3 regions of the Streptomyces sp. NPDC053541 genome follow, and region 1 is predicted to be linked to each of the others. Evidence: riboswitches for the same ligand, from Rfam matches in the RefSeq annotation. Region 1 holds a riboswitch; each other region holds the start of a gene.

Evidence for each region. A riboswitch is a leader RNA that binds a small molecule or an ion and turns the genes downstream of it on or off. The one in region 1 is predicted to bind cyclic di-AMP.
Region 2: linked by a shared signal. The riboswitch ahead of ACIGW2_RS08855 (transglycosylase SLT domain-containing protein) and the one ahead of ACIGW2_RS26390 (peptidoglycan DD-metalloendopeptidase family protein) in region 1 are both predicted to bind cyclic di-AMP.
Region 3: linked by a shared signal. The riboswitch ahead of ACIGW2_RS19245 (M23 family metallopeptidase) and the one ahead of ACIGW2_RS26390 (peptidoglycan DD-metalloendopeptidase family protein) in region 1 are both predicted to bind cyclic di-AMP.

Annotation. Positions count from the first base shown of each region.
Region 1 is NZ_JBITXM010000010.1:358,094-364,789, forward strand. It holds gene ACIGW2_RS26360 (1-hydroxy-2-methyl-2-butenyl 4-diphosphate reductase) at 1-176, shown strand, start outside; gene hpnH (adenosyl-hopene transferase HpnH) at 184-1,206, shown strand; gene ACIGW2_RS26370 (aspartate aminotransferase family protein) at 1,218-2,603, shown strand; gene ACIGW2_RS26375 (helix-turn-helix domain-containing protein) at 2,690-3,289, shown strand; gene ACIGW2_RS26380 (DUF6126 family protein) at 3,308-3,457, shown strand; gene ACIGW2_RS26385 (tyrosine-protein phosphatase) at 3,494-4,291, opposite strand; cyclic di-AMP (ydaO/yuaA leader) riboswitch at 4,666-4,822, shown strand; gene ACIGW2_RS26390 (peptidoglycan DD-metalloendopeptidase family protein) at 4,827-5,792, shown strand; gene ACIGW2_RS26395 (SGNH/GDSL hydrolase family protein) at 5,964-6,696, shown strand, end outside.
Region 2 is NZ_JBITXM010000003.1:365,061-371,756, reverse strand. It holds gene modA (molybdate ABC transporter substrate-binding protein) at 167-967, shown strand; gene ACIGW2_RS08860 (polysaccharide deacetylase family protein) at 1,021-1,845, opposite strand; gene ACIGW2_RS08855 (transglycosylase SLT domain-containing protein) at 2,005-2,895, opposite strand; cyclic di-AMP (ydaO/yuaA leader) riboswitch at 2,899-3,053, opposite strand; gene ACIGW2_RS08850 (aldo/keto reductase) at 3,434-4,426, opposite strand; gene ACIGW2_RS08845 (hypothetical protein) at 5,077-6,696, shown strand, end outside.
Region 3 is NZ_JBITXM010000007.1:117,692-124,387, reverse strand. It holds gene ACIGW2_RS19260 (GNAT family N-acetyltransferase) at 1-225, opposite strand, end outside; gene ACIGW2_RS19255 (HPr family phosphocarrier protein) at 403-684, shown strand; gene ACIGW2_RS19250 (GntR family transcriptional regulator) at 934-1,617, opposite strand; gene ACIGW2_RS19245 (M23 family metallopeptidase) at 1,796-2,566, opposite strand; cyclic di-AMP (ydaO/yuaA leader) riboswitch at 2,579-2,744, opposite strand; gene ACIGW2_RS19240 (M16 family metallopeptidase) at 2,939-4,306, opposite strand; gene ACIGW2_RS19235 (M16 family metallopeptidase) at 4,333-5,679, opposite strand; gene ACIGW2_RS19230 (DNA topoisomerase (ATP-hydrolyzing) subunit A) at 5,867-6,696, shown strand, end outside.

The DNA.
Region 1 (6,696 bases):
CCGTGGCCGCCGGAGCCCGCCCGGTTGCGGCCGTACGGGTGGTCGTGGACGCTCCAGAACATGAACTGGTCCGGATCGGCACGGTGCGCGGGGGAATATCGGCCTTCCGTGTGCTGCGTGCGGTCCTACCCGCATTCCTCGAATGGCACCGTTCTTTGCTGCTCCCCAGGAGGTGAACGAGTTATGGCCATGCCGCTCCGTCAGTCCATCCGGGTCGGGACCTATCTCTTCGAACAGAAGCTCCGCAAGCGGGACAAGTTCCCGCTGATCGTCGAGCTGGAGCCGCTCTTCGCCTGCAACCTCAAGTGCGAGGGCTGCGGCAAGATCCAGCACCCGGCCGGTGTGCTCAAGCAGCGCATGCCGGTGGCCCAGGCGGTCGGCGCCGTCCTGGAGTCCGGGGCGCCGATGGTGTCCATCGCCGGCGGCGAGCCGCTGATGCACCCCCAGATCGACGAGATCGTGCGCCAGCTGGTGGCGAAGCGCAAATACGTCTTCCTGTGCACCAACGCCATGCTGCTGCGCAAGAAGCTGGACAAGTTCACGCCCTCCCCCTATTTCGCCTTCGCGGTGCACATCGACGGGCTGCGCGAGCGGCACGACGAATCGGTGGCGAAGGAGGGGGTGTTCGACGAGGCGGTGGCGGCGATCAAGGAGGCCAAGCGGCGCGGCTTCCGGGTCACCACCAATTCCACCTTCTTCAACACCGACACCCCGCAGACGATCATCGAGGTGCTGAACTTCCTCAATGACGACCTCCAGGTCGACGAAATGATGATCTCGCCCGCGTATGCCTACGAGAAGGCCCCCGACCAGGAACACTTCCTGGGCGTGGAGCAGACCAGGGAGCTCTTCAAGAAGGCCTTCGCGGGTGGAAACCGGCGCCGCTGGCGGCTGAACCACTCGCCGCTCTTCCTGGACTTCCTGGAGGGCAAGGCCGACTTCCCCTGCACCGCCTGGGCGATCCCCAACTACTCGCTCTTCGGGTGGCAGCGCCCCTGCTATCTGATGAGCGACGGCTACGTCCCGACGTACCGCGAGCTCATCGAGGAGACGGACTGGGACAAGTACGGCCGCGGCAAGGACCCGCGCTGCGCCAACTGCATGGCCCACTGCGGCTACGAGCCCACCGCCGTCCTCGCCACCATGGGCTCCCTCAAGGAGTCGCTCCGCGCGGTCCGCGAGACCGTGGGCGGGAACAACGGGTGAGCGAGCGCGCCATGACCGGTGAGTTCGACCTGCGGGCGCTGCTCGCCGAGCGCGGCGGCGAGCGCTACGAGCTGCACGCCCGCCACCTCAACCACCAGCTCCCGCGGATGCTCCGCACCATCGGCTTCGACAAGGTCTACGAGCGGGCCGAGGGCGCCCACTTCTGGGACGCCGAGGGCAACGACTACCTCGACATGCTCGCCGGCTTCGGCGTCATGGGCCTGGGCCGGCACCACCCCGTGGTCCGGCAGGCCCTGCACGACGTGCTCGACGCCCAGCTCGCCGACCTCACCCGCTTCGACTGCCAGCCGCTGCCCGGGCTGCTCGCCGAGCGGCTGCTCGCCCACAGCCCCCACCTCGACCGGGTCTTCTTCGGCAACAGCGGCACCGAGGCCGTCGAGACGGCCCTGAAGTTCGCCCGGTACGCCACCGGCCGGCCGAGGATCGTCTACTGCGCGCACGCCTTCCACGGCCTCACCACCGGCTCCCTCTCGGTCAACGGGGAGAAGGGCTTCCGGGACGGCTTCGCGCCGCTGCTGCCCGACACGGCGATCGGGCTCGGCGACCTCGACGCCCTGGAGCGGGAGCTGCGCCGGGGCGACGTCGCGGGCTTCGTCGTCGAGCCGATCCAGGGCAAGGGCGTGCACGAGGCCCCGCCGGGCTTCCTCAAGGCGGCCCAGGAGCTGCTGCACCGGCACGGCGCGCTCCTGATCGCCGACGAGGTGCAGACCGGCCTGGGCCGGACCGGCGACTTCTACGCGTACCAGCACGAGGACGGCGTCGAACCGGACCTGGTCTGCGTCGCCAAGGCGCTCTCCGGCGGCTACGTCCCGGTCGGCGCCACCCTCGGCAAGGACTGGATCTTCAAGAAGGTCTACTCCTCGATGGACCGGGTGCTCGTCCACTCGGCCAGCTTCGGCTCCAACGCGCAGGCCATGGCCGCCGGGCTCGCGGTGCTCTCGGTCATGGAGTCCGAGGACACCGTGGCCCACGTGCGCCGGGTCGGCGGGCTGCTCGCCGACCGGCTGCGCGCGCTCGTCCCGCGCTACGAGCTCCTGAAGGAGATCCGCGGCCGCGGGCTGATGATCGGCATCGAGTTCGGCCGCCCGAGCTCCCTCGGCCTGCGCAGCCGCTGGACCATGCTCCAGGCGGCCCGCAAGGGGCTCTTCGCCCAGATGGTCGTGGTGCCGCTGCTCCAGCGCCACCGGATCCTCACCCAGGTCTCCGGGGACCACCTGGAGGTGATCAAGCTCATCCCGCCGCTGGTCGTCGACGAGGCGGACGTCGAGCGCTTCGTGACCGCGTTCACGGCCGTGATGGACGAGGCCCACGCCGGCGGCGGACTGCTGTGGGACTTCGGGAAGACGCTGGTCAAGCAGGCGGTCGCGCAGCGCTGACCGGAATCAGCCGGTTTCCGCGCACGGGCTTTTGCCTCTGAGGCAAGAAAGTTGCCTCAGAGGCACGGGCCTGGCGCAATGGACGCATGGACCACGTCACCGACGTCCTCCCGGACGTCGCTCCGCAGCTGCGGGCCCTGCGCCGCAGGCGCGGGCTCACCCTGGAGGCGGCCGCCCAGCGGGCCGGGCTCTCGCCGGCCCACCTCTCCCGTCTGGAGACGGGGAACCGGCAGCCCTCGCTGCCGATGCTGCTCGCCCTCGCCCGTATCTACGGTACGACGGTCTCCGAGCTGCTCGGCGAGGCGCCGCCGGAGCGCGACCCGGTCGTGCGGGCCGGGCGCTCCGAACCGGTCGAGGCCGACGGCTGGGTCTACCGGCAGGCCGGCGGCGCGGGCCGCGCCATGCAGGCGCTGCGCGTCCACGTCCCGTACGCCACCAGCACCGACATCGTACGGGTCCATCCGGGCGAGGAGTGGATCCACGTCCTCGAGGGGCGGGTCAGGCTCGCGCTGGGCGAGACCGTGCACGTCCTCGATCCCGGGGACAGCGCGCACTTCGACTCGCTCACCCCGCACCGGATCGGCGCCGCGACCCCGTCGGGTGCCGAGCTGCTGTTCGTCCACACCCTGATGCAGAGTCCCGCCGCCGAGCTGTGCCTCGGTGACGGCACCCCGCATCGACGCTGAGGCCCAGAAAGGACCGACATGTCCGAGAAGTCCGTACCGGTCACCGGCGAGGAGCGCGGTGAGGGCAAGTTCCCCAAGGGGCTGGTGCTCCGGCTCTTCGCCTATCTGGTCGCCGGCCACGTCTTCGCCGCGTTCCTGTATCTCCTCTTCGCGATGGGGGCGAAGTAGCCCGTAGCGGGCTGATCGCCCCCGTCGGGCGGCGGTCTACGCCTCGGTGACCAGCCGCTCGCGCAGCCGCTCCCGGGTTGCGGGGGCGAGCCGCAGGCCCTCCGTCAGATAGACGTCGACCGAGCCCCAGGTCTGCTCGATCGTCTCGAAGGCGGCCCGCAGGTACTCCGCCCGCGCGTCGAAGAGCGGACCCAGTAGCTCCATCACCTCGGGCGCCATGGCGTCCGGGTCGGTGGAGCTGCGCTGGATCTTGTAGCGGCGGTGCGGGGCGCCGGACTTGAGGTAGTCCTCCTCGATCGCCTCGCGCTCCACGCCGACCGCGAGCAGCGAGACCGCGATCGCCAGGCCCGCGCGGTCCTTGCCGGCGGCGCAGTGCATCAGGGCGGGGACGCTGTCCTCGGCCATCGCGTGCAGCACCCGGCTGTGTTCCGGAGCCTTCTCGACCACCATCTTCCGATACGAAGCGGACATCCTGGCCGCCGCCTTGCCGTCGCCCAGCAGTTCACGCAGCTGCGCCAGGTCGCCCGTGCGCACCATGTGCCAGAACTCCTTGCCGTCGGCGGGGTCGCTCAGGGGTATGTTCACGTTCCGCACGCCGGGCAGCTCGACGTCCGGGCCCTCGATCCGCCGGTCGGCCTCGTTGCGGAAGTCGAAGACCGTGTGCAGCCCGAGTCCGGCCAGGAAGTGCGCGTCCTCGGTCGTGGCGTGCGCCAGGTGACCGCTGCGGAACAGGCGTCCGGGGCGCACGGACCGGCCGTCCACGGTCGGCAGACCGCCCACGTCGCGGAAGTTGCGTACGCCGGTGAGCTCGGGCTCGGTCGTCGCTTGCGTCACGGTTGCTCCTGCTCGTCGAGATCGGTTCCTCGGGCAATCATCATGGCTCCCGGCCCGTTCGGGCACCCCCTCGGGAGGGAATGGGTGATCTGCCCGAATTGAGCGATTGAGGATAAGGCGCCCTGGTTGCAGGGGAGATGGGAATCGGGGCGTGAGCAGCGTCATACACGTGACGGACCGTTGCTGATCGTCTTTTCCAAATTCCCCCCGGCAAAGGGAAATCGAGAGAACGGCATCAACGGAGGGTCACCGGAATTCCGGCTCGCATTCACCGTGTTCGAGATCGAATGGAACCGGCGGCTTGTTCCGCTCGTCCCCGCTCGTCTAGCGTCGCGCTCACTCCGGACGGACCGCCGAATCCTGCCGCCGCCCGGAATCCGCACTCACCCGTACACGGCAGGAGCGGGGGACCCAGGTACGTCGCCGTCCTCCCGAAGAGAAGGACGGCTCGGGGTGAAGCCGCGCGTCCGCGCGGCCGGACATCTCCAGTCCGAACCCGACAGCTCACCTCGCAGGCGACGGAGAGGACACCGCCATGCCCGCGAAGGGTAAGCACCGCCGTACCAAGGCCAACCCCATCACCCGCGGGTTCGTGGCCGCCGGCGCCGGAGGCGCCGTCGTCGCCCTCCCGCTGATCGGCGCCACCGGCGCGCACGCCGCCGAGCAGGCCGCCGCACCCGCCGCCCCGCGCCAGGCCGTCGCCGCCGCCGCGCCCGCCGCCGTCACCCCCGCCAAGGCCCCGGCCGCCAAGAGCACCACGTACACCGTCGTGCGCGGCGACTACCTGTCGAAGATCGCCACCGAGCACCGGCTCGCCGGCGGCTGGCAGAAGCTCTACCGCGACAACCGCCAGGTCGTCGGCGAGGACCCCTCGCTGATCCTGCCCGGCATGAAGCTCACCCTCGGCGCGAAGAACCCGGCCAAGGCCGCCCCCGCGCCCAAGGCCGCCGCACCGAAGGCCCCCGCGGCCAAGAGCGCGCCCAAGAGCACCGCCAAGAACGGCGACACCGCCCCGAGCCGCGCCTCGCGCGGCACCGAGCGCGCCGCCGCCCCGGCCGCCCCCGCCACCGCCCCGGCCGCGGCCCCGGCCGCCTCCTCCGGCTGGGTCGCCCCGGTCAGCGGCGGCATCGGCACCCCGTACCGCGCCTCCGGCTCCATGTGGTCCTCCGGCTACCACACCGGTGTCGATTTCATCGCCTCCACCGGCACCACCGTCCGCGCGGTCGGCCCCGGCACCGTCTACTCCGCCGGCTGGGGCGGCGCCTACGGCAACCAGGTCGTCATCCAGCACGCCGACGGCACCTTCTCGCAGTACGCCCACCTCTCCTCGCTGTCCGTCTCCGCCGGACAGACTGTGAGCGGCGGCCAGCAGATCGGCCTCTCCGGCGCCACCGGCAACGTCACCGGACCGCACCTGCACTTCGAGATGCGCACCGGGCCGGAGTACGGCTCCGACATCGACCCGCTGGCCGTCCTGCGCCAGCACGGCGTGGGCATCTGACACCACGTCACCCCGGCCCCGTCCGGACAGCACCCGGAGGCCCGGCACGCACGTGCCGGGCCTCCGGCGTATTCCGGCTTGGTGGAATCTTTATCGGTGGCATATGTCACCCGCCGTCAACCCCTCCTTACGGTCGCGTAGGTCACATCCCGAAGGGAAAGATGTGGTCCCGTGGCAGACGATTCGAGATCACCAGACAAGAACGCATTCGGGTCGTACGCGGCGATCGGTGACAGCTTCACCGAGGGCGTCGGAGACCCCGGGCCCGACGGGACGTACGTCGGCTGGGCGGACCGGTTCGCGGTCCTGCTCGCCGACCAACTGCCGGAGCACGACGAGTTCCGGTACGCCAATCTCGCCGTACGGGGGCGCCTGCTCGACCAGATCGTCGCGGAACAGGTCCCGCGGGCGAAGGAACTCGCCCCCGACCTCGTGACCTTCTGCGCCGGCGGCAACGACATCATCCGCCCCGGCACCGACCCCGACGACGTGGCCGAGCGCTTCGAGCGCGCGGTGGCCGACCTCACCTCCGCCGTCGGCACCGTCATGGTGACCACGGGCTTCGACACCCGCGACGTGACCCTGCTCAAGCACCTGCGCGGCAAGATCGCCACCTACAACGGGCACGTCCGGGCCATCGCCGACCGCTACGGCTGCCCCGTGCTCGACCTGTGGTCGCTGAGGTCCGTCCAGGACCGGCGCGCCTGGGACGAGGACCGGCTCCACCTCTCGCCCGAGGGCCACACCCGGGTCGCGCTGCGCGCCGCCCAGGTCCTCGGCATGCGGGTGCCGGCCGACCCGGAGCAGCCCTGGCCGCCGCAGCCGCCGCGCGGCACCCTGGAGGTCCGCAAGGACGACATCCACTGGGCCAAGGAGTACCTGGTGCCGTGGATCGGACGCCGGC
Region 2 (6,696 bases), on a different contig from region 1:
CGTTCCTCCTATCGAACTCGCATCCGCGATGGACGGTCGCACATGTTTGTTGCAGATGAGAGCCGGACGCCTCTACCGTGACGCACATGCAGGGCGCGGCCCGCCCCTGAACCCCTCATGCCGTTCGCCTTCCACCCTCGTCCGTTCGCCCCCAGGAGTTCAGACCATGTCCCGCACCCTCGGACTCGGCACCCTCAGACTCGGCGCCGTCGGCACGGCCCTTCTGCTTCCGCTCACCGCCGCCTGCGGCGGGAGCGGCGACGGCGCCGGGAACAGCGGCGGCTCGGGCGCCGCCTCCGGTTCCACGCGGCTGACCGTGCTCGCCGCGGCCTCCCTCACCGACGCGTTCCGGACGGCCGGGGCGGCGTACGAGAAGTCCCACCCCGGTACCCGCCTGACCTTCTCCTTCGCCGGCTCGCAGGAGCTCGTCGCCCAGGTCTCGCAGGGCTCGCCCGCCGACGTCCTGGTCACCGCGGACACCACGAGCATGGACAAGGTGAAGGGCGACACCGGAACGCCGTCCGTCATCGCCGGGAACCGGCTCGTCATCGCCACCGGCGAGGGCAACCCGCTCAAGATCGACGAGCTGAAGGACCTCGCCGACGCCGGGGTCAAGGTGGTGCTCGCCGCGCCCGAGGTGCCGGCGGGCAAGTACAGCAAGCAGATCCTGGACCGGCAGCGGCTGACGGTGAAGCCCGTCTCCCAGGAGCCCAACGTGCGGGCCGTCCTGAGCAAGGTCGAGCTCGGCGAGGCCGACGCCGGTCTCGTCTACCGGACGGACGCCGAGAGCGCCGCGGACAAGGTCGACGCCGTCGACATCCCGGACGCGCAGAACGCCGTCGCCCGGTACCCCGCCGCGACGCTCAAGGACTCGCGGCACGCGGAGGCCGCCGCCGCGTTCGTCGCCTGGCTGTCCTCGCCCGAGGCACAGAAGATCCTCCGGGAGGCCGGCTTCCAGCAGCCCTGACCGGAGCCGGTCAGGGCTGAACAGGACCGATCAGGGCCGGCCCGTACGGGCCGTCAGGGCGTGGTGCGGACGGGGAAGCTGGCCGGGTGACCCTGCTCCTTGAGCCAGGGCAGGATCTGCCGGAGGGCCTCGACGGTCTGGGTGCGGTCGCCGCCGCCGTCGTGGAAGAGGATCGTCGGGCCGTTGGAGAGCTCGCTCTTCACGGTGTTGACGATGGCCGCGGTGCCGGGCAGCTCGAAGTCCTTGGTGTCCACGTTCCAGCCGAGCGGGCGCATGCCCTCGGCCGCGGCGATCTTCCGGCTGTCCGGGGTGAAGGCGCCGCCGGGGGCACGGTAGTACTCGACCTTCGCGCCGCCGGCCGCCTCCTCGATCAGGCGCTTGGCGTCGAGGATCTGCTGCTTCTGGTACGCGACCGGCTTCTTGTCCATGGTGGTGTCGTGGTCCATGGTGTGGTCGCACAGCCGGTGGCCCTCGGCGACGACCCGCTTCACCAGCTGCGGGTGCTCCTGGGCGTGGGGCCCGACCATGCAGAAGGTGGCCTTGACGCCGTTCTCCTTGAGGATGTCGAGCATCCGGGGCGTCCAGCGCGGGTCGGGACCGTCGTCGATGGTGATGCTCACCGACGTCCCGCCGGCCTCGGTGGCGTGCGCGATGCTCTCCGGCACCTTCGCGGGCTTCACCTGGGCCGGGCCCTTGCCGTCCTGCGCGGGCGGAGCCGGCTGCTCCTGGCGCGAGCCCGCGCCGGCGCCCCCGCCCGCGTCCGCACGCGCCTCCGCCTCCGTGTCCGACAGCACGGCGGCCCCCCAGGCGGCCAGACTCAGCGCGATCGCCGAAGCGACCGCTGCTATCTGCGGCTTGTACGTGCCCTTCAGCCCCATGTGGTGCCCACTCCCCGTGTCTCTCCCGACGGATCCCGCTGGAGAGGACGGACGAAAGGCCGAGAAGGTTTCACCTGATCGAGTGAGATGAGTCGTCAGGTGGGCGAGCGCGGCTTGCCGTGTCCGCGGATGCCGGGTGCGGCATCCGCGGACGGTGCGTCAGTAGGCGCCGAAGACGTTGTCGATGGAGCCGTAGCGGTCGGCGGCGTAGTTGCAGGCCGCGGTGATGTTGGCGACCGGGTCGTACGGGTCGAAGGAGGTGCCGGCCACGTGGTAGGCACGGAAGGTGGGGTCGATCACCTGGAGCAGGCCCTTGGACGGGGTGCCGGCGGCGGCGTTGGAGTCCCAGTTGTTGATGGCCTGGGGGTTGCCGGAGGACTCGCGCATGATGTTGCGGTAGATGCCGTCGAAGCTGCCGGGGATGCCCTCGCGGGCCATGATGTCCAGGGACTCGCGGATCCAGCCCTCCAGGTTGTCCGCGTACGTGTAGCCGGCGGAGGAGGCGGAACCGGCCGAGGTCGCGACGGCCTGGACCGCCTTCGGCTGCGCGGCCTTCGCGGAGGCGGCGGCGCCGCCGCTCGTGGCGGTGGCGGCCTTGGCCGCGGTCCTGGGGGCGGCCTTGGTGGCGGCCTTGGTGGCGGCCTTGGTGGCTCCGCTCCCGCCCGCGGCGACGGTGAGCCGCTGGCCGGGGTGGATCAGCCGCGGGTCGCCGCCCACGACGTGGCGGTTGTCCTTGTAGAGCTTCTTCCAGCCGCCGCGCACCCCGTACTTCCCGGCGATCTTCGACAGCGAGTCACCGGCCACGACGGAATACTTCACCGGCGCCCCGTGCACGGACGCGGGGGCCGCGGCGGGAGCCGTGCGGGCCACCTGCTTTGCCACTGCGACGGTCTGGGCGACGGTCGGGGCGGTCTGCGGAGTGGCCGCGCCCGCCGTGCCGGCGGCGGCCAGCGGCAGGGCGAGGGCGGCGCTGCCGGTGAGGCCGACGGCGGCGATGCCACGGGTGAGCGGGGTGTTCTTCGGACGGCGGTGCTTGCCGGTTCCACGCATGGCGAGTCCTCTCCTTCGCCTGCGAGGTGAGCTGTCGGGTTCGGGCAGGAGATGCCCGGCCGCTGCGCGCGGCTTCACCCCGAGCCGTCCCCGGAGGACCGGGGCCGGCGGAGAACGTGGGTCCCCCGCTCCTGCCGGAAGGGTGGTGAGTGCGGTCGACCGGGCGGCGGCAGGATTCGGCGTTTCCGTCCGGTTTCCGGGCGACCGTATGCGAAGACAAATATCGAAAACAAGACGCGAATTCATTCCACCGAATTGATCGGCCGGGGAATTCGAAAGGATCATTCCACCCGCTCCGGACCCCTTCCCCAATTCTTCGCGGCACGGGCCTTCCTGACGTCCCGGCAGCCTTCGCGGGCCTTCCCGGGGAAGGGCGCGGAGTGACCCACCTCACCCCGCTCCGCGCCGTGCCGCACCGTTCGCCTTTTCCCCTCGAATGGCCCCCTTCAGGAATCACTTCGGCATTTCGGCATTGCAGGGCAATAAGCGGACATCGCCCGTTTTGCCAGCTATCGGCCCGGCGGTCCCGGGGCCGGACTCAGGACCAGGCGAGTCGGGCGCGGTGCCGCCAGTAGACGCCGGGCTCTCCCGCCAGGGCGTCGAGCGCGGCGAGGTCCGCCGGGCCGAGGGAGAGCCGGGCGGCGGTGAGGTTGGAGGCCAGCTGCTCCTCGGTCGCGGCGCCCGAGAGCACCACGTCGGCCCAGGGGCGCGCGGCCGCCGCGGCCAGGGCCACGGCGTCGGCGCCGGCCCCGGTGCGGGCGGCGACCGCACGGAGCGCGGCGGTGTCCGCGCCGGTGGCGTTGCGCCCGGCGAGCCGGCCGTTGGCCAGCGCCTCCTTCACCACCACGAGCCAGCCGGCCTCGTGCGCCTCGGCGAGCGCCGGGCCCGCGGAGGGTTCGAGCAGGTTCCAGGTGGCCTGCACGGCGGTGAAGAGCGGCCGGCCCGCGACGCTCACCTTCCGCGCCGCCCGGATCGTCCCGGCCTGCGCCGGGCCGCTGGTGGACAGCCCGACCCGTACCCCCTCGGCGGCGAGGTCCGCGAGCCGGGCGTGCAGTGCCGGGTCCGTGAGCGCGGGACTGTCCGGGGTGACCGAGTGGACCAGGTACACGTCGAGACGGCGCCCGAGCAGGGCGCGGGTCTCCGCTGCCTGGCGCTCGAACACGGCCACGGAGTGTTCCTTCACCTCGTGCGCGGCGACGCCGGAGACGCGCCAGTCGGCGGTGTAGGTGTAGCCCCACTTGCTGCCGACCGTGACCGCCGCGGCCGCCTCCGGGCGCGCGTCCAGCCAGCCGGCGAGGAACTCCTCGGCACGCCCGTAGGAGCGGGCCGTGTCGAAGTAGCGCACGCCGGCCGCGTACGCGGCGTCGAGGAGGGCGTGCGTGCGGTCCCGGAGCGCCGCGACGCTCCGCTCGCCGGGAAGGTCCAGCTCTCGCCCGAGCGTGATGTAGCCGGGCCGCCCGACGGCGGCGGTCCCGAGTCCGAAGCGCGCGAGCGGGCCGGCGGTGGCGGGCGTGACGGCGTCGGCCGGCATGGCGGAATCCCTTCGGCGGTCCACGGGCGGTCGGCGGTGCGCCGACCCGTACCCGACCTTAGGCCGTCCCTTCCGGGTCTTGCCGGGCTGCCGGCTCCCCCAGAGCTTCCCCTGGGTGGGGGTCCCCGGCGGAGCCTGGGAGGGCGCCCCCAGCACCGCGCTCGACGCGTCGTCGCCGGTCGCCGACGGCCCCCTGGGCTTCACCCATGGGCCCCGCGTCGCGTCCGCCCCCTCGGCCTGGCGGCCGGGGAGGTGGGTGGCCCACCTCCGCCGTGTGCTCTTCCCCCGGACCCCGGCGGGCCCGCGGAGACCCCATGCACCGGCCGCCGCTCTCCCCCCTAGCCCTTCGGGCACGGGAGGTGCGCCCGCTCATCCGGCCCGACCCGAAAGTCACGACCCAACGGCGCCGCCCGACCCGGCCCGTGCCCGGCCCTCCGGGCGCGGTGCGGCGCCCCCTCCACCCGTCGGCGGGCCACCGGGTCCCACGCCGTGGGCCCCGGCCGGGCGGGCATCAGAACCGGCCACCCCTCCGCCGCCGGGCAACCCCGTCCCTCCCTCCTCCGTCCTCCGGGATCAAGAGGGACGCCCCCCGGGGGAACGCGGGGCGTCCGCAAGCGTGCTGGACGAGACCGATCGTGAGGATGAACGCCTTGATACGTGTCACACGCGGCGTGACCACCGCCGTGACGCTGCTGGCCCTGGCGGGTGCGTCGCCGGGGCTCGCGTACGCGCAGCCCGGCGGTGCGGGTGCCCGCGCCGGCGGCGCGGCCGTGAACGGGACGGAGCTGCCCGAGGGGTGGCGGATCGTCGGGAGCGGGGCCGGGCGGCAGTTGGTGTGGACGGCCGACCGGGCCGTGCCGATGGGGGACGCCCGGGTGGAGTTCCGGGCCGGCGGGAGGCTGCTCGGCCATCCGGTGGCCGCACCGGACGGGCGGTCGTTCCGGCTCCCGCTCGGGGACGAACGGGTCGACGGCGGCGCCGCGTTGAGCGTGACGGCCGGTGGCCGGCGCCTCGACGCCGAGGAGCCGGCCCGCGCGCCCCGGCTGCGGCCGGCGACGCCCGGCGCCCCGGTGGCGCGCCCGGAGGCGCCGCTGCCGGCCAACCCCGTGGACCCGGGTGTGCCCGGCCCGTACCGCACCACCTCCGGCGAGTACGCGCTGGCGTCGGTCCGGCTGCCCGGCTTCCCCGCGCCCGTCGAGATGCGCGCCGCCGTGACGGCGCCGAGGGACGCCCCGGGGAAGCGGCCGGTGGCGCTGTTCCTGCACGGGCGGCACGGCACCTGCTACACGGCGGGGAGCGAGGAGGACTCGGGCGCGTGGCCCTGCCCGGCGGGGATGCGCCCGATCCCGAGCCATCAGGGGTACGGGGCGGCGCAGCGGCTGCTCGCCTCGCAGGGGTACGTGACGCTCTCGGTGTCCGCGAACGGCGTCAACGGGCAGGACCACGCCGCGGAGGACGGCGGCGCGCAGGCGCGTTCCTCGCTGGTGCGGCTGCACCTGGCCCGGTGGGCCGAGTGGGGCGCGCGCCCGGAGAAGGCGCCGGCGGCGGTGCGGAAGGCCGCGGCCGCGGCCGATCTGTCCCGGGTCCTGCTGGTGGGGCACTCGCGGGGCGGCGAGGGCGTGAACCGGGCCGCGCTCGACAGCCTGTCGGCGCCGCCCGCCGCCCAGGACGCGTACCGGGGCCCGGTGCGGTGGAAGATCCGCGGCACCGTCCTCATCGGACCGACGATCTTCGGCCAGAACCCGGTGCCCGATGTGCCGTCGTTGACGGTCCTGCCCGGCTGTGACGGCGACGTGTCCGATCTGCAGGGGCAGATGTACCTGGACGCGACGCGCGGCGTCGGCCGGGGCACGGCGCTGCACAGTGCGGTGTACGTGGTGGGCGCGAACCACAACTTCTTCAACAGCGAGTGGACTCCGGGCCAGGCGCAGGCGCCGGCCGTGGACGACTTCTGGTCCGACGGCGAGCAGCCGGACCCGGTCTGCTCGCCGGGCACGGCGACCCGGCTGACCGCCCCGCAGCAGCAGACCGCGGGCGCCGCCTACATCGCGGCCGCCGCGCGCCTGTTCGTCGCGGGCGACGACCGGGTGCGGCCGCTGCTCGACGGCACCGGCCGCCGGGCGCCGTCGGCGGGTCCGGCGCGGGTGCTCGCGCACGCGGTCGGGGCCGCCCGCACCCCGGCGTTCGTGCCGGGCTCGGCGCACGCCGGGGCGGCGCTGACCGTGTCCGGTGCGGGCCGGCTGTGCGCGCAGATCGACGAGGACGCGGCC
Region 3 (6,696 bases), on a different contig from region 1:
GAAGCGGTGCACGTCCTTGGCGGACAGGCGGGGGTAGGGCGCGAAGAAGCGGTAGTACTTCGACTCGTCGGAGACCTGCTCGTAGAAGCTGACCAGCCGGTCGGCGTCGTCGGTGGTGATGGGCCTGATCCGCGCGGTGCCGCCGTCCCGGAGGACCACGTCCGCTTCCCAGTGGTCCGGATACGCGTGCTCCGGCTGCCCCGACTGCTCCGACCCGCTCTGCATGGGGTCAGCCTAAGACCGGAACCGGGCGGTGGCACGGGTCGCGCGGGCCTGGTGCGCCGGGCAAGGTAGGGAACGCCGAACGGCCGTCCGGCCGGGGCCGAAGGTCGGTACGGGAGCACGCCGCCACCCGTGAGAGACTGGTCTAGACAACCCGCTGAAAGTTGAAGGGCTACCACCATGGCTGAGCGCCGCGTCAACGTCGGGTGGGCCGAGGGCCTGCACGCCCGCCCCGCCTCCATCTTCGTCCGTGCCGCCACGGCCTCCGGCGTCCCCGTGACGATCGCCAAGGCCGACGGCAACCCGGTCAACGCCGCCTCCATGCTCGCGGTGCTCGGCCTGGGCGCCCAGGGCGGCGAGGAGATCGTGCTCGCCTCGGACGCCGACGGCGCCGAGGCCGCGCTCGACCGTCTCGCCCGGCTGGTGGCCGAGGGCCTGGACGAGCTCCCCGAGACGGTCTGACCCGCGCGTCTCCCGTCCTCCTCCGTCCGTTCCCTCCCCGACGACGGACCGCGCGCACGGCCGTGTCCCCGGCTTCCCCGGCGGACGCGGCCGTCGCCTTTCCGGGACGAGGGGCCGCGCGAAATGCGGTGGGGAAATTTCGGCGCACTCGCCGGAATGCCCGCACCCCGGGGCGCGCGCGGTTTATCCGTTTCCGGGCAGCACGGAAAAGGGATGCGAATTCCCGCCCCTTTGTATACGGCGCCCGTGTTAATTCCCCGGTCCCGCACTGTGTACGGGATGTTGCGAAACCCTCACGCGCGCCCGGTCCGGCCGTTTCAGGCGGTGCCGCGGCAGGGCCCGCTCCACGTGCAGCGCGGTCAGCGCCCGGGCCCGTTCGGCGTCCCGGCGGGCCACCGCGTCCACGATCGCCCCGTGCTCGGCCCAGGTCTCGGCGGGCCGCTCGGCCGGCTCGACCGCGTACATCCAGGCGATCTTGTGCCGCAGCTGGGTGAGCAGCGCGGTGAGCGGCGGGCTGCCGGAGGCCTGGGCCAGGGTCTCGTGGAACCAGCCGCCGAGCGCCGCCAGGTCCGCGCCGCGTCCGGCCCTGGACCGCTCCTGCCCCAGCCTGACCAGGCCGCGCAGCACCTTGAGGTGCGCCTCGGTGCGCCGCTGGGCGGCCCGGGCGGCACCCAGCGGCTCCAGCAGGGAGCGCATGTCGAGCAGGTCGGCGGCCTCCTGCTCGCCGGGCTCGGCGACATGGGCGCCGGCGTGCCGGCGGCTCACCACGAAGCCCTCGGACTCCAGCGTGCGCAGCGCCTCGCGGACCGGGACGCGGGAGACCCCGTAGCGGCGGGCCAACTGTTCCTCCGTCAGCCGGTCGCCCCGCGCGTACACCCCGGAGACGATGTCGTCCCGGATCGCCGTGCATACCGATTGCGCGGGAATGCGCATGTCCGACCTCCGTTTTCCGCCGCGCGATACCCCGTCGAGCGCCGCCTTGTCCGGCGACTCTATTGCAGGTCGCCGGAAATTCCGACGGCGCCCGGTGGAAAGGGACGCAAAAAGGCCCCGGCTCGTTTCGAGCCGGGGCCTTTTCACGGGATCGGCCGCCCGGGGGCGGTCCGGGCCGTCAGACGTCGACGCCGCGGGCGCGGAGGTAGCTGATCGGGTTGATGTCGGAGCCGTACTCCGCGGTGGTGCGCGCCTCGAAGTGGAGGTGCGGGCCGGTGGAGTTGCCGGAGGAGCCGGAGATGCCGATCTGCTCGCCGGGGGTGACCTTCTCGCCGACGGAGACGGTGATGGCGGAGAGGTGCCCGTACTGGGTGTACGTGCCGTCGTTCATCCGGATCACGACGTTGTTGCCGTAGGCGCCGCCCCAGCCGGCCTCGACGACGGTGCCGGAGCCGACGGAGACGACCTTGGTGCCGTAGGCGGCGTGGAAGTCGACGCCGGAGTGGCTGCCGGAGGACCAGAGCGAGCCGCCGGTCTTGTAGCCGGTGCTCACGTACGAGCCGGCCACGGGAAGCTGGAAGGAGGCGAGGCGCTTGCGCTCGGCCTCACGGGCGGCGCGCTCCTTGGCCTCGCGGATCTCCTTGGCGCGGGCCTCGGCCTTGCGCTTGGCCTCGGCGGCGGCCCGGATGCGGGCGGCCTCCTCGGCGGCCGCCTTCTCCTGGGCGGCGGCCTGGGCGTCGACCCGCTCGGCGAGGGACTCGTCGACGATGACCTGGGTGAGGCCGGTGTCCTCCGGGGAGGCGCCTTCCGTGTCGGCGGCGAGCGCCGGGGAGGCGAGGGTGCCGATGACACCGGTGGTGGCGAGCGTCGCGACGCCGGCGATGCCGGCGCTGCGGCGAGCGAGCCGGCTCGGGGCACGGTGCTTCCCGGTGGCACGGGTGAACGCCATGAAGTGGCTGGTCCTTTCCTTCCCTCTCGCCTACCGGGTTAGCTGACGGGTTCGGAGCAGGAAGGTCTCCTACGGGCCCCTCCGCGCGGAGCGAAGGCGTCCGATTCACCCCAGGGACTGCGTGCGGGTCCCCGGCTCCCCAGGCTCGCGCCTTGTGGGGACTCGGCGATGACTGTCCGTTGCCGCGGGTGCGGCGTCGAGCAGTGGCCGGACAGCCGCATCGACGCTAGGCCGATCACCTTTCAATAACCAAACGGACACGCATTTTTGTAAGACATGCCACAGGGCATTCGATCACACTCATTGGCAATACGGACAAAAGGGAGGACCCCGACGAACCAGGTCGCCGGGGCCCTCGTGACGGCGTCTCAATCAGCCGGAGACGACGCTCACTTCGCCGATGCCGAGGGCCCGCACGGGCTCCGCGATCTGCGCCGCGTCACCCACCAGCACGGTCACGAGCCGGTCCACGGGGAAGGCGTTGACCACCGCGGCGGTCGCCTCCACCGTGCCGGTCGCGGCCAGCCGCGCGTACAACTGCGCCTGATAGTCGTCCGGGAGGTGCTGCTCGACCTGGTCGGCGAGCGTCCCGGCGACGGAGGCGGCCGTCTCGTACTTCAGCGGGGCCACGCCGACCAGGTTCTGCACGGCGACGTCGCGCTCCGCGTCGGTCAGCCCCTCGGCGGCGAGGGTGCGCAGCACCTTCCACAGGTCGTCGAGGGCCGGGCCGGTGTTGGGCGTGTCGACCGAGCCGCTGATGGCGAGCATCGACGCGCCGTTGCCCTCGCCGTCCGAGCGCAGCACCTGGCCGAACGCCCGCACGCCGTAGGTGTATCCCTTCTCCTCGCGCAGCACGCGGTCCAGGCGGGAGGTGAGGGTGCCGCCCAGGCAGTACGTGCCGAGCACCTGGGCCGCCCAGACGCTGTCGTGGCGGTCGGCGCCGACGCGGCCGATGAGCAGCTGCGTCTGGACGGCGCCCGGGCGGTCCACGATGACGACCCGTCCGGTGTCGTCGGCGGTGACCGGCGGCATCGGGCGCGGGGCGGCGGGCTCGCCGCTCCAGGCGCCCAGGGTGTCGGCGAGCACCTGGTCCAGGTCGACGCCGGTGAGGTCGCCGACCACGACGGCGGTGGCGGCGGCCGGGCGCACGTGCGCGTCGTAGAAGGCGCGGACGGCGGCGGCGTCGATCGCGGCCACGGTCTCCTCGGTGCCCTGGCGCGGCCGGGACATGCGCGAGGAGGCCGGGAACAGCTCCTTGGAGAGCTGCTTGGCGGCCCGGCGGGCCGGGCTGGCCGTCTCGTGCGGGATCTCGTCGAGGCGGTTGCGCACCAGGCGCTCGACCTCGGTCTCCAGGAACGCCGGGGCGATCAGGGCCTCGGCGAGCAGGCCGAGCGCCTTGGGCAGCCGGGAGACCGGGACCTCCAGGGAGACCCGTACGCCGGGGTGGTCGGCGGCCGCGTCGAGGGTGGCGCCGCAGCGCTCCAGCTCGGCCGCGAACTCCTCGGCGGTGTGCCGGTCGGTGCCCTCGGACAGGGCGCGGGCCATGATCGTGGCGACGCCGTCGAGGCCCTCGGGCTCGGCGTCCAGCGGCGCGTCGAGGCAGATCTCGACGGCCACCACCTGCTGGCCGGGGCGGTGGCAGCGCAGCACCGTGAGCCCGTTGTCGAGCGCGCCGCGCTCGGGGGCCGGGAAGGCCCAGGGCTTCGCCTCGCCGGCCCGCGGCTGCGGGTGGAAGGTCATGCTGGTCAAAGACGCGGCGGTGTCGCTCACTGGTCCGCTCCCTCTTCCTCGTCGCTGTCGGCCTCCTCGGCCGCGTCACCCACCGGCTCGTAGACGAGCACCGCGCGGTTGTCGGGCCGCAGCCGGGCCGCGGCGACCGCCCGGACCTCCTCGGCGGTCACGTCGAGGACCCGGTCGACGGCGGTCAGCGCCAGCTGCGGGTCGCCGAACAGCACCGCGTAACGGCAGAGTTCGTCGGCGCGGCCCGCGACGGTGCCGAGCCGGTCCAGCCACTCGCGCTCCAGCTGGGCCTGGGCGCGCTCCATCTCCTCGGCCGTCGGGCCCTCGGCGGCGAACCGGGCCAGCTCCTCGTCGACGGCCTCCTCGATCCGCGGCACCTCGACGCCGCCGGAGGTCTTGACGTCCAGCCAGCCGAGCGAGGGCGCGCCGGCCAGCCGCAGCAGGCCGAAGCCGGCGGCGACGGCGGTGCGGTCGCGGCGGACCAGCCGGTTGTGCAGCCGGGAGGACTCGCCGCCGCCGAGGACGGTCAGGGCGAGGTCGGCCGCGTCGCACTCGCGCGTGCCGTCGTGCGGCAGCCGGTAGGCGGCCATCAGCGCGCGGGCCGGCACCTCCTCCTCGACGACCTCGCGCAGCTGCCCGCCGATCACGTCGGGCAGCGAGCCGTCGCGCGGCTCGGGCTTGCCGTCGTGCGCGGGGATGGAGCCGAAGTACTTCTCCACCCAGGCCAGGGTCTGCTCGGGGTCGATGTCGCCGACCACCGAGAGGACCGCGTTGTTCGGCGCGTAGTACGTGCGGAAGAAGTTCCGCGCGTCCTCCAGGGTGGCCGCGTCCAGGTCGGCCATCGAGCCGATCGGGGTGTGGTGGTACGGGTGACCGTCCGGGTAGGCGAGGGCGGTGAGCCGCTCGAACGCGGTGCCGTAGGGCACGTTGTCGTAGCGCTGGCGGCGCTCGTTCTTGACGACGTCCCGCTGGTTCTCCATGGACTCGTCGTCCAGGGCGGCGAGCAGCGAGCCCATCCGGTCGGCCTCCAGCCAGAGCGCGAGCTCCAGCTGGTGGGCCGGCATCGTCTCGAAGTAGTTGGTGCGCTCGAAGCTCGTCGTGCCGTTGAGCGAACCGCCCGCGCCCTGCACCAGCTCGAAGTGGCCGTTGCCGTGGACCTGCTTCGATCCCTGGAACATCAGGTGCTCGAAGAGGTGGGCGAGACCGGTACGGCCCTTGACCTCGTGCCGGGAGCCGACGTCGTACCAGAGGCAGACCGCGGCGACCGGGGTCAGGTGGTCCTCCGAGAGCACCACGCGCAGGCCGTTGGCCAGCCGGTGCTCGGTCGCTGTCAGGCCGCCGGAGCCGGCCTCGGCCGCAGCCGTGTGACCCATGGGCATGTGTCCCCTTCGATCGCGATCGGGAAAAAGTCCTGCCACTGTATGCAAGCGCGCCGACACCTGGCGAAGTTCCCGGCCGCCTCGGATGTCCCTCTTCCGGGTCGCGGTCGGCGTTGTCGGTGCCACGGTCCACAATGGTCCGCGTCAGATCAACCTTGTTGGTGAAGGAGCCGCAGCCGCGATGGCCCGCCGCAGCACGAAGACACCGCCGCCGGACGACGCGTTCGAGGAGCGAATCCTCGACATCGACGTCGTTGACGAGATGCAGGGCTCCTTCCTCGAGTACGCGTACTCGGTGATCTACTCGCGCGCGCTGCCCGACGCCCGCGACGGCATGAAGCCGGTGCAGCGGCGCATCGTCTACCAGATGAACGAGATGGGCCTGCGCCCCGACCGCGGCTTCGTCAAGTGCGCCCGCGTCGTCGGCGAGGTCATGGGCAAGCTGCACCCGCACGGCGACGCGTCCATCTACGACGCGATGGTGCGCATGGCGCAGCCCTTCTCCATGCGCGTGCCGCTGGTCGACGGCCACGGCAACTTCGGCTCGCTGGGCAACGACGACCCGCCGGCCGCCATGCGGTACACGGAGTCGCGGATGGCTCCGGCGGCGCTGCTCATGACGGAGTCCATCGACGAGGACACCGTCGACTTCACGCCGAACTACGACGGCCAGGAGCAGGAGCCGGTCGCGCTCCCCGCCGCGTACCCGAACCTGCTGGTCAACGGCGCCTCCGGGATCGCCGTCGGCATGGCGACCAACATGCCCCCGCACAACCTGGGCGAGGTCGTCGCGGCCGCCCGCCACCTGATCCGCCACCCGAACGCGGACCTGGATGCGCTGATGCGCTTCGTGCCGGGCCCCGACCTGCCCACCGGCGGCCGGATCGTCGGCCTGTCCGGCATCAAGGACGCCTACGAGACGGGCCGCGGCACCTTCAAGATCCGCGCGACCACCACGATCGAGACGGTGACCGCCCGCCGCAAGGGCATCGTCGTCACCGAGCTGCCCTT